3 regions of the Maridesulfovibrio frigidus DSM 17176 genome follow, and region 1 is predicted to be linked to each of the others. Evidence: predicted binding sites of a transcription regulator. Region 1 holds the regulator's gene; each other region holds the start of a gene.
The links. Region 1 encodes sigma-54, which starts transcription at its own class of promoters, with help from an activator protein. Its sites were predicted from a motif close to CTGGCACGGNNNNTGCTT; they were not measured.
Positions count from the first base shown of each region.

Region 1 (3,281 bases):
CGTCCATACGAGCAGGAGCTGTGTCCCTACGCCTGTGACTTCTCATCTTTTCGCGCATGCGTCTAAGCTGCACTTCAAGCTTATCAAGAACCAAATCCACGGTAGAGTACATATCTTCAGAGGCTTCGTAGGCCGAGATATGAATGTTATCAGTGCTTAAGACCACTTCCGCAACGTGCCGAAACTTATCTACTGACAAATTTACCTGAATATCAGTATTGTCCGGGTTTGTTATAAACTTATCAAGCTTACCAAACTTAGCGTTAGCGTATTCCTTCAAGTGGTCAGAAGCGTCAAAGTTCTTAAAGGTAAATGCAACATTCATACGGAACTCCTTGAATAAAGGGTGAATATGCTCTCTACTGAACTGCTAGAATACTTTTTTCCTCTTCGATGAGGACAGAATTCCCATTGCAGTCCGGTACTTAGCTACAGTCCTTCTGGCGATGTTGACCTCAAGTTTGTCCTTGAGCGTCTCGGCAATTTTTTCATCACTCAGAGGTTTTTTACTGTTTTCATCGCCGATCAACTGTTTGATCAGAGCCTTAACCGATTCGGACCCGACCTGAGAACCATCATCAAGTCCGAGTGCACTATTAAAGAAAAATTTAAGTTCATAAATCCCATGTGGAGTCGAAACATACTTACTGGTAGTTATTCGACTAACTGTTGATTCATGCATTTCAATATCTTCTGCCACCTCTTTGAGAATAAGCGGTTTAAGCTTGGTGACACCACTTTGAAAGAACCCCCGCTGAAACCTTACAATGGAATCCAAAACCTTATAAAGTGTACGCTGCCTCTGATAAAGACTCTTCATAAGCCACTGTGCAGATCTCATCTTATCCTGAAAATACTCTTTATCTTCACCCTTGGTTGACGCCAGAGTCTCTACATAAAAAGAATTCATCTGCAACTTTGGAAGACCGTCCTCGTTTAAGACTATAACAAAGTCTCCATCATATTCATACACATATGCATCCGGACTGACATAGAAAGAATCTCCCCCTGAAAAGCTTGCCCCTGGTAGAGGATCAAGAGTCTGCATCAGATCAAGATAACTCTTCAGGTCCTCCATACTGAGCTTAAACTTTCTTGCGAGAGGCTTATACCTTTTCTTCTCCAGATCTTCCAAATGATCTTTGACAAGAGAAACCAGTATAGGATCATCATCAAGCTTCAAAACCTCAAGCTGAATCAGTAAACATTCCTGAGGAGTACGAGCTGCCACTCCGAGAGGATCAAATCTTTGTATTCGAGAAAGAACATTTTCGACATCTTCGATTTGAGCGTAACAGGTTTCGCAAATTTCATCCAACCCTATCCGCAAATATCCGCCTGCACTGAGATTACCTAAGATACACTCACCAATGACCACTTCCTTCTCAGTAAAATCAGAAAGACACATCTGCCATGCGAGGTGTCCCTCGAGAGAAGTCTGCTTTGTTAGTCTAGCCTCAAAAGACATCCCCTCTTCCTGAGATTCAGACTCGCGAGTGCCTGCCTGCTTGGAAGTACTCGAAAACTCACCGAGATAATTCTCCCAGTCAGCATCACGTGAAATTTCTGCTTCTTCAGCAGTGGCAGTGCCGGATTCAGCATCCGCACTGTCTGTGCGTTCAACAGCTTCGGCTTCTTCCAGTATCGGATTTTCAAGAAGCTCCTGCTGAACAGTATCGAGCAGCTCCAATCTGGAAAGCTGCAACAACTTAATAGCCTGCTGCAACTGAGGTGTCATCACCAGTTGCTGCGAAAGCTTGAGTTGTTGTCTAAGTTCCAGTCCCATAATTCTGTGCCACCCTATGATACAATTAAAAGTATCTTTTAAACTTTTTAAACCGCTGAATAACGTTCGCTCAACAAATCTTTAAAAAAAATATTATTTAATTGGATTTGTTCTTGATTAAAGTATGCCACACTCCAGAAACCCATGCAAGAAATAGTACAGATTTATCCGTAATTTCAGGATATTTTAATCTTATGCAATGTACATGAAAAAACTGTACCAATGTTCGGGCTTGCTGTAAATCAGCAAACCCAAATTTTATGAATCGTGAGTATATTTATAAAAAAATAGGGAGAAAATATGGAGAAGATAAGAGAGAAAAAAGGGAGGCAAAAAACATGAAAAAGCTAAGCTGGACGGAGTGATCAGAGACTAAAACTATCCCCTAGATACAGCCTGCGAGCTTTCGTATTTTTAACGATATTTTCAGGTGCACCATTAAGAATAACACGCCCTTCGTATACCAAATAGGCTCGATCACAAATGGATAAGGTTTCGCGCACGTTGTGATCGGAGATCAAAATACCGAGCCCCATATCTTTGAGGGAGGAGATTATGTCCTGAATTTCAATAACGGCAATAGGGTCGATACCCGCGAAAGGCTCATCAAGCAAAATAAATTTGGGGTCATTAATCAAAGCTCGAGCAATTTCAAGCCTGCGACGTTCACCACCGGAAAGATAAAGCGCTGTCTGGTCTGCAAGGCGCAATATGCCAAGCTGATCTAGAAGCTCATCTGCTCTGTTGCCGATTTGTTTACCGGATAATCCAGTATGCTCGATAATTATTTCAAGATTTTTGCGAACAGAAAGTTTCTTGAAAATTGAGCTTTCCTGCGGAAGATAACTAATGCCGTGTCTTGCTCTTTCATGCAAAGGCCAGCGCGTAATCTGATTCTTATTGAGGTACACATCACCGGAAGTGGGCTTCACAACACCGACAAGCATATAGAAAGTGGTAGTCTTCCCTGCTCCGTTAGGACCAAGTAGACCAACAACTTCACCTTCTTTAACATTAAGGCTGATACCACGGACAACTTCTTTCTGCCCGTAGTTCTTAACTAGCTTGGTGGCTATTATCGAAGACATATAATTCCTGTAGAATTGAACATTAAATTACTATGGAGAGACATTATTAGGTGTATAGAAAATAGCCTCTACAGGCTTATTACCACCGACAACTTCTGAACGGTTATCTTTGAGATAGAACTTAATAAGTTCGCCCTGCACAAGATTAGGACCATCCTTAAGCTTCGCGTTACCTTCCATATATATGATAGAATCAGCTACAACATAGGTAAGCGTATCACATGAACCCTTGCGGTTATTCATTACAACCTTAACCCTGCCGTTAGCCACAATTTTTTTAATTTTATCCTGAGTATCTTTAAGAGAATCTCCACCAGCTCTAAGGTGTGCTGTAAGAGTATCAGAAGTGAGAGTAACTTCAAGACGGACAACCTTTACGTCGCCGGAAAAAGTAATGCGGTTCTTAT
Region 1 covers NZ_JONL01000001.1:7,482-10,762, forward strand. Annotated here, with positions in the region: gene hpf (ribosome hibernation-promoting factor, HPF/YfiA family) at 1-325, opposite strand, end outside; gene rpoN (RNA polymerase factor sigma-54) at 371-1,786, opposite strand; gene lptB (LPS export ABC transporter ATP-binding protein) at 2,152-2,874, opposite strand; gene BR06_RS0100075 (LptA/OstA family protein) at 2,905-3,281, opposite strand, start outside.

Region 2 (3,281 bases), on a different contig from region 1:
AAGAGCCAGTAACCACAGTACAAAGCCGGCAATAAAGACATATCCTGTTTGAATAAGCGCCGCACGTTTATATTGTTTAAATTGAGCTAGATGTTTCTCGGCATTAAGCACCAGCAAAAGGTAGGTTTGCCGTTCCTGCGGTGGTAGGAAGCGCTGGTCTTTATGTCCATATAGTCTCAGCAGGTGAGGTTGGCCAACGGTTCCATATAGTAAGGAAGCCTTATCATTGATTATGACCGGAGTGCTGGACTCTCTAAGTGACCGGATCATATTAAATATTGTTGGGGGGGGAGTGAATTTTGATGCTATTTTATTTTGTCCAACGATAATCAGTGGCTTATCGTCTGGTCCATATAATCCGATGAATAGCAGGTCTCCCTGCGCGACCATTTCTCTAAAAAGCTCTCTTGCCGCTGGCGCAAGATTTTCCTGCGCCTGATGACTTTTCATACCTTGTCGACGCATTCTGCGCATCCCTTCGGCTAGCTGAATATCAAGTCCTCGGGTAATGGATTTTGCAGAAAGCAGCATGTGTTCAAATACAGTCTGTTGCATTTGACGCAGGTTTTGCCACGTAAGGTAAAGACTTCCGGCTCCGAGTAATAACAGAGCCAGAAGCGCTAAAGCCAGCGGAAGTTTATGTGATCTTTTAGAGCTTAATTCCATAAATATTCTATTGCGTTAGGGGTGTAGAAGTTTTCCGATCTCTCGCGGAGAGTTCATGTCAAGCATTCCGGCAATGTCTCGGATGGGTGTAGACTTGTCAACAACAGCACCTTCTTTTTCAAGTATTGCTAGAGCAGTGTTTAATTCGATATTCTGTCTTTCACAGTATTGTTCCAGAGTCAGCTTGCCGAGTCCCATGCCAGCTGCGCCGTTTTCGTGGGCTTCATTCTTAGGGGCTGGTTTAGCCTTAGCATCGTTTTCGTGTGTAGCTTCATTCTTTTTATGGGAGTCAGTTTTCTTAGTTGCACCCGGCTGATCTTTTAGTATTATTTCATGTAGCTCTTTAGGTGTAATCCCTGCCTTTCCGGCCAGTTCTTTGAGGGACTGCTTCGGAGATTCAACAGCTATCTGTGCTGCTTTAAGAGAAGCTATTGCCTTATCAGCATCAAGACCCATGCGTTTGCAAAATACACCAAGTGAGCTGAGCTCCGCATGTCCGTATGGCGGTACACCGTATTTTACTGCGCCCTGATCTTTTAAATGTGCAGAAAATTCGAGTATATTATTCATAGGTGGTACACCTGCGACGGCGCCAATGACGACATAAAGCGTAATGATAAGACTAATGAAAAACGCAGGAGAAGAAAAGTTTGCGGCACCCGATTTTTTTTTGAGGTAAGCCATAATAGGTTTCCAGTTCAGCCAGATATGCAGAATGGATGCGACAAGGAAAAGAACTCCTGTACATATATGAATGTCGCCCCATTGTTCTTTGCTTAGCCCAAGTAAATTCCAATTTGCCCAGTATGCAACGCGGCCCTGAGGCACGAGATAAAGAACAACACTTGTTATGGATAGGATGATTATCGAGAAAAAACTTACCAGTGAAGTGATTTTTCTAAACATAGGATGCTCCTGTAGTGAAAAATTTTGACGTAATTACTGAAACCAAAATTTATATAGCTTAAACACTACCATGATAGAAAGTACAATTAACAAAAAAAGGAGGACTGAAAAGTCCTCCTTTTTACCCGTTTTCCTAATTCTGTGTAGATGAACGCTAATTAAATCATTTAAGAGTTAAGACCGGGGCAGTTCTGTGATCCAGAGCCACCGCAATTACTGCGAGACCTCTTTCCACATCCGTTCTTGCCACCCCTAGGACCCATTCCTGCTGCAGGAAATGTCAGGCCGGTTTCTTTTTCAATCTCTGAAGCCATCTGCTTATGGGCTGCATACATTTTATCTCTTGTTTCAGAGAGATCTTTCACGAGTGCGTGGATTGTTTCTTTATCTGCTTTGCCGGATTCGACAAGAGCATTTAGTTCTGTACGCTTTGCCCACTGTTGGCTTTTCAACTTTTCGAAAGTTGGTTCGTAATTCTTTATGATAGCTTGAACTTGCTGCTGTTTTTCAGGTGTCAGTTGTTCATAAGCGTCCCAATTGCCGCCGCCGTGGTAACCACCACGAGCCATAGCTACAGCTGCGATTGAAAGTATGAATATTGCTAATAATGGGATCAAGGTTTTCTTTGTCATCTGATCTCCTGCGGTTAAATGTTGTTGCCCTCTCAGGATTACTTAAAGCAGTATGCGTGCCAAAGTAATAAGTAGCATTATTGCAGGTGATTATAGAAAACAGGTCAAGGTTGGATTATAGGTATGTGCATGAATATGCACAAAGGGTTGCACAAGTGCAGGTGGTAAGGAGAACGTGCAATGCTTAGTAGGGAGTGGTTTATTCGCTAAGCCACTTTTGCATTCCACACATTTTACACTCTTCACATCCCTTAGCTGGACAGGGCGGAGTTAATACTGCTTTCTGGTATCGTTCCCATTCGCGCCATAAGTATGATTTATTTATGCCCGTATCAATGAAATCCCATGGGAGCGGGGTTTCTTTATCTAAATTGTGGTCTATGAATTTTTCAAGGTCGCCTTCGTAATATTTGAAGGCTTTTTTCCATCCGCCTTTCTCGGCAGCGATCATAATAAATTTATGTAGTTCTTCATTACCGCGAGCGAGTATGCCCTGCAATCTCGCTTGAAAAGGTGAATCGCCTGAAAATGCTATTCCCTTATATTTCTTAGTGAGGGATTTAACTTTAGTCAGGATATCTTTGAGATCTTTTTCAGGTGGCATCGCGGCCCACTGCAACGGGGTCCACGGTTTTGGAACAAGGCAACTGGCTCCTAAGGTGATGCGCATGTATTGTTTTTTCTTATTGCCCTGACCACGGCTGCGAGCCTGATCTATCTTCTCAAGCATTTCTGATAATTCTTCGTAGTCTTCTTCTGTCTCACCGGGCCAGCCCACAATGATGTAAATCCGTAAATGGTTTACGCCTTTGGATGCGCATAGTTCAACTGCATTAAGGAAATCTTCTTCCTTTAAATTTTTATTTGTAGAGTCGCGCAGTCTTTTGCTTGCACCTTCAAGAGCTAGTGTAACAGTGCGCACACCGGAGGCTCTCAATATATCGAGCAATTCTACTGTAAGTCCATCAGCTCGCACTGAGGATAGCGAAAATTTTGTTTTCCTGTTTTTGAGCCAGTTAATATATGGAACAAGGTCGGGCCAATCAGTAAGAGCAGTGCCCACGAGGCCGACTTTAG
Region 2 covers NZ_JONL01000002.1:197,195-200,475, reverse strand. Annotated here, with positions in the region: gene BR06_RS0105140 (two-component system sensor histidine kinase NtrB) at 1-666, opposite strand, end outside; gene BR06_RS19170 (DUF4405 domain-containing protein) at 682-1,572, opposite strand; gene BR06_RS0105130 (Spy/CpxP family protein refolding chaperone) at 1,740-2,204, opposite strand; gene BR06_RS0105125 (radical SAM protein) at 2,404-3,281, opposite strand, start outside.
Region 2: a site for sigma-54 is predicted at 2,250-2,267, ahead of BR06_RS0105130 (Spy/CpxP family protein refolding chaperone). Genes of this name have one in related genera too.

Region 3 (3,281 bases), 400 kb from region 1:
CATTGTAAGTGCCTGCCTCGGTCACATCATTAATGTGTGAGAGGTATTGAACATTCGGGGAGTCGCTTACCCCTTTGTTGTTGGCAGCAAAAATTTCTGCGACCGCAAATGGATCGTCTGCAAGTGCCGCATTTAGAACGTCTGTATCAAGTTCTAAAAGACCCATGTTTGCGCCGCCTGAATCTGCGTTAGTCATGATTCCAAGCTGGGACAATGCGGAATACTTGTCGCCAGTAAAATCACCACCAGCTGACTCTTCGTACCACGAAAAGCCAATTCCTTGACTGGACATGATGTTCTTTAAACGCTGCCCGACAAGCAGTTCTACACCATAGTTACCTGTGAGGATAGACCCTTCTGATTCTGCAGAGCTGTCATCAATCTGCGTAAGGCTTTTAATCATGTTTCGGACAGCATTATTCTGGTCTACGAACTTTTGGACATTTTCCTGCATTCCTGCTGTGTCTGTAGTGATACCAATATTAACGGTCTCGCCAGCTCCAGTAGTTTGCTTCATGTTGATGGTTACGCCATCAATTACATCGCTTACAGAGTTGGTGTCGCGTTCAATCCAGTCTGCGGCCCCGGGGGGGAATCCGTCTACCTTCATTTTTGAGTTTTGGGCATTTTGAGTTTGAGCAAAATCTGCCGCGCTGAAGGTCATACCTGTAGTATTTGATATGATGACCTGATTGTCATCTCCAAGATCAAGTCCATAAATTTGAAGATGAGTGGATGTACCATCATCGATAGTTGTCGCCCTGATTTTACTTCTGGTGTCAGCATGGGCGTTTATCATATTGACAAACCCTTCCATGGTGGTTCCGGCTGCAATATTACTGAGCGTTACCGATTCCCCTTGATATGAAAAAGTAAATGATCCTGCAGTAGGGAAAATTGAGTCTTTAACGGAAGCTGCGCCGTTGCTTGTTACGTGGATATCATTTTGTGCCAATTGGTTAATCTCAACGGCGTGAGTTGTAACTAAAGCTTCACTTGTCGCTGTAGAGGTCAGGGTGTCTGAATCTGTTGTGGACACAGATCTGCTCATGAACTCGTCAATGGTGTCCATGGACTTAAGGGTAGTCTGTAAGGAAAGAAGGGCGGTATCAAGCTCTTGAAAACGGTCAACTTTAGTGTTCCATGAACTCTTCCATGTTTCAAGGCTATTGATGTGAGTACGCTCAAGCGAGACTACACCATCAATCATTGACTGAAAGTCCGTGCCACTACCAAGGCCGGCGAAGTTAATATTTCCTGAGGTGTAATCAGCCATTTTTTTGTCTCCGGGAATATTTTTCCCTAGGTTCTTACTTGCCTCATGTAATGCAAAGGTGGTGCCAGTTTTACTACTGGTTTGCGGGGGGCCTTAGTTGGTTTGAAGTGAAAAAGCCAGGCCGAACGTTTCGACCCGGCTTTTTTCTTTAATCAAACTTTTGCTCAGAAAGGTGAGCATACCAGCGGTAAATTTAACCGATGAGCTGCATTGCCATTCTAGGCATGTTATTCGCCTGCGACAACATCGCTACGGCAGACTGGGTTAGGATCTGGTTCTTAGTGAACTCGGTCATTTCAGTTGCGACATCAACATCAGAGATGCGGGATTCCGCAGCCTGAACATTTTCAGCCTGAATAGACAGGTTGGTAATGGTGTTTTCAAGTCTGTTCTGAGTAGCACCAAGGTTAGCGCGGATCTTATCCTTAGATATGATTGCGTTGTTCAGCTTATCCAGAGAAGCCTGGGCAAGAGCCTGTGTGGAGATAGAATTGCTTGCGCCCATTCCTACGCCAAGAGCTGATGCAGTCGCTGTGTTAATGGCAACATAGTAGTAGTCTTCTGCAGAGTCGTTACCGGTCCCGAAGTGAACCTTAACCGGACCAGTAGAGGTCAGGCCGGCACCACTGTGAGAAGAGTCTGCTCCTGATAAGTTACCATTAAGAAGATGAATTCCATTAAAGTCAGTTGCGTTAGCAATACGGGTGATTTCTGATGCCATTGCTTGATACTCAGAATCGATAATCAAGCGCTGGTCAGAGTTATAGGTACCGGTTGCGGCCTGTGTTGCAAGTTCCTTCATCCTGATGAGCTTTTCATCGATAACGCCGAGCGCACCGTCAGCTGTCTGGATCATGGAAATTGCATCGTTGGCGTTACGAATACCTTGATTGAGTGACTTGACATCAGAGCGCATAATTTCGCGTACTGCGAGACCTGCTGCATCGTCAGCTGCGGTTCCAACACGAAGACCTGAAGACAGGCGACGAGTTGATACTGCAAGATTGTTATACGAGTCCGACAAATTACGGGTCGCATTCATTGCCATTAAGTTGTGATTAATCACTAAAGACATGCTTTCCTCCTTGAAAGTAAGAATTGGCTTCCTTGCCAAAAACATTGCCTTGGAACTCAGGTTCACAAAGCTATCTGGTCCTTCCGTGCCTAATTAATCGTCTAGTCTTTAGAATTCTTTAGAGCTGGGGATGATATTTTATATTTTTAAACAAAAAAAGAGACCTTCACTAGATAATGAAGGTCTCTTTATAACGGCTTATGTTGATTAAGTTTATTCTAAACAGGGGATATGTCTTTCAGCATTTTTCTGGCAACTTCGAGTGGGATGCCCTGTTTCTTAGTTATAGCTTCAAGATTGTCCTCTGCGTCGGATCCTCTAAGGTAAAGTGGGAATGGCATTTCATTTCCAAATTCGGCCTTATTAGCGAGCTCAAGAATGTCCGGAATTGCAGGGCTGTTAAATCTTTGAGGAAGAGTAGAGAGGTGTGGATTGGCAGACAAAAACTCATCAAAAAATGATTTGTTTTTGGTTAGTCCGCTACCGAAAACAATAGCATTTTCCTGCTTGTAAGATCTGATTATATCGAGAGCCTCTTTAGCAGGAACAGGAAGTACTGGAGTTAATGGCTCAGGGAATATTTCTTCGCCGGAAAGTGGCTTAAATCCCTGAATATAAACCTGCATTTTACGTGAGTGAGTTACCACCCAGAGCGGCTGGTTTGTAAACTTTGCTGGTCCGGCAGCAAGTAGAGGAAGATATTCCAATCCTGCAACAAGTGCATTATTACCAGAGATAATTCCAGCCGCAGCCGAAAACGTCAGTCGCAGTCCTGTGAAACTTCCGGGGCCAGAGATGCACGCAATGTGCGAGATCTCTTTCGCGGAATAGTCAAACAAGTCCAGAGCTGATTTAATGGCCGGAATCATAAAAAATGCGGATTTTCCGGGTACCTGCAAAATCTGCGCGTCCAGCAATGAGAATGAATCT
Region 3 covers NZ_JONL01000001.1:412,075-415,355, reverse strand. Annotated here, with positions in the region: gene fliD (flagellar filament capping protein FliD) at 1-1,276, opposite strand, end outside; gene BR06_RS0101925 (flagellin N-terminal helical domain-containing protein) at 1,470-2,351, opposite strand; gene tsaB (tRNA (adenosine(37)-N6)-threonylcarbamoyltransferase complex dimerization subunit type 1 TsaB) at 2,570-3,281, opposite strand, start outside.
Region 3: a site for sigma-54 is predicted at 1,327-1,344, ahead of fliD (flagellar filament capping protein FliD). Genes of this name have one in related genera too.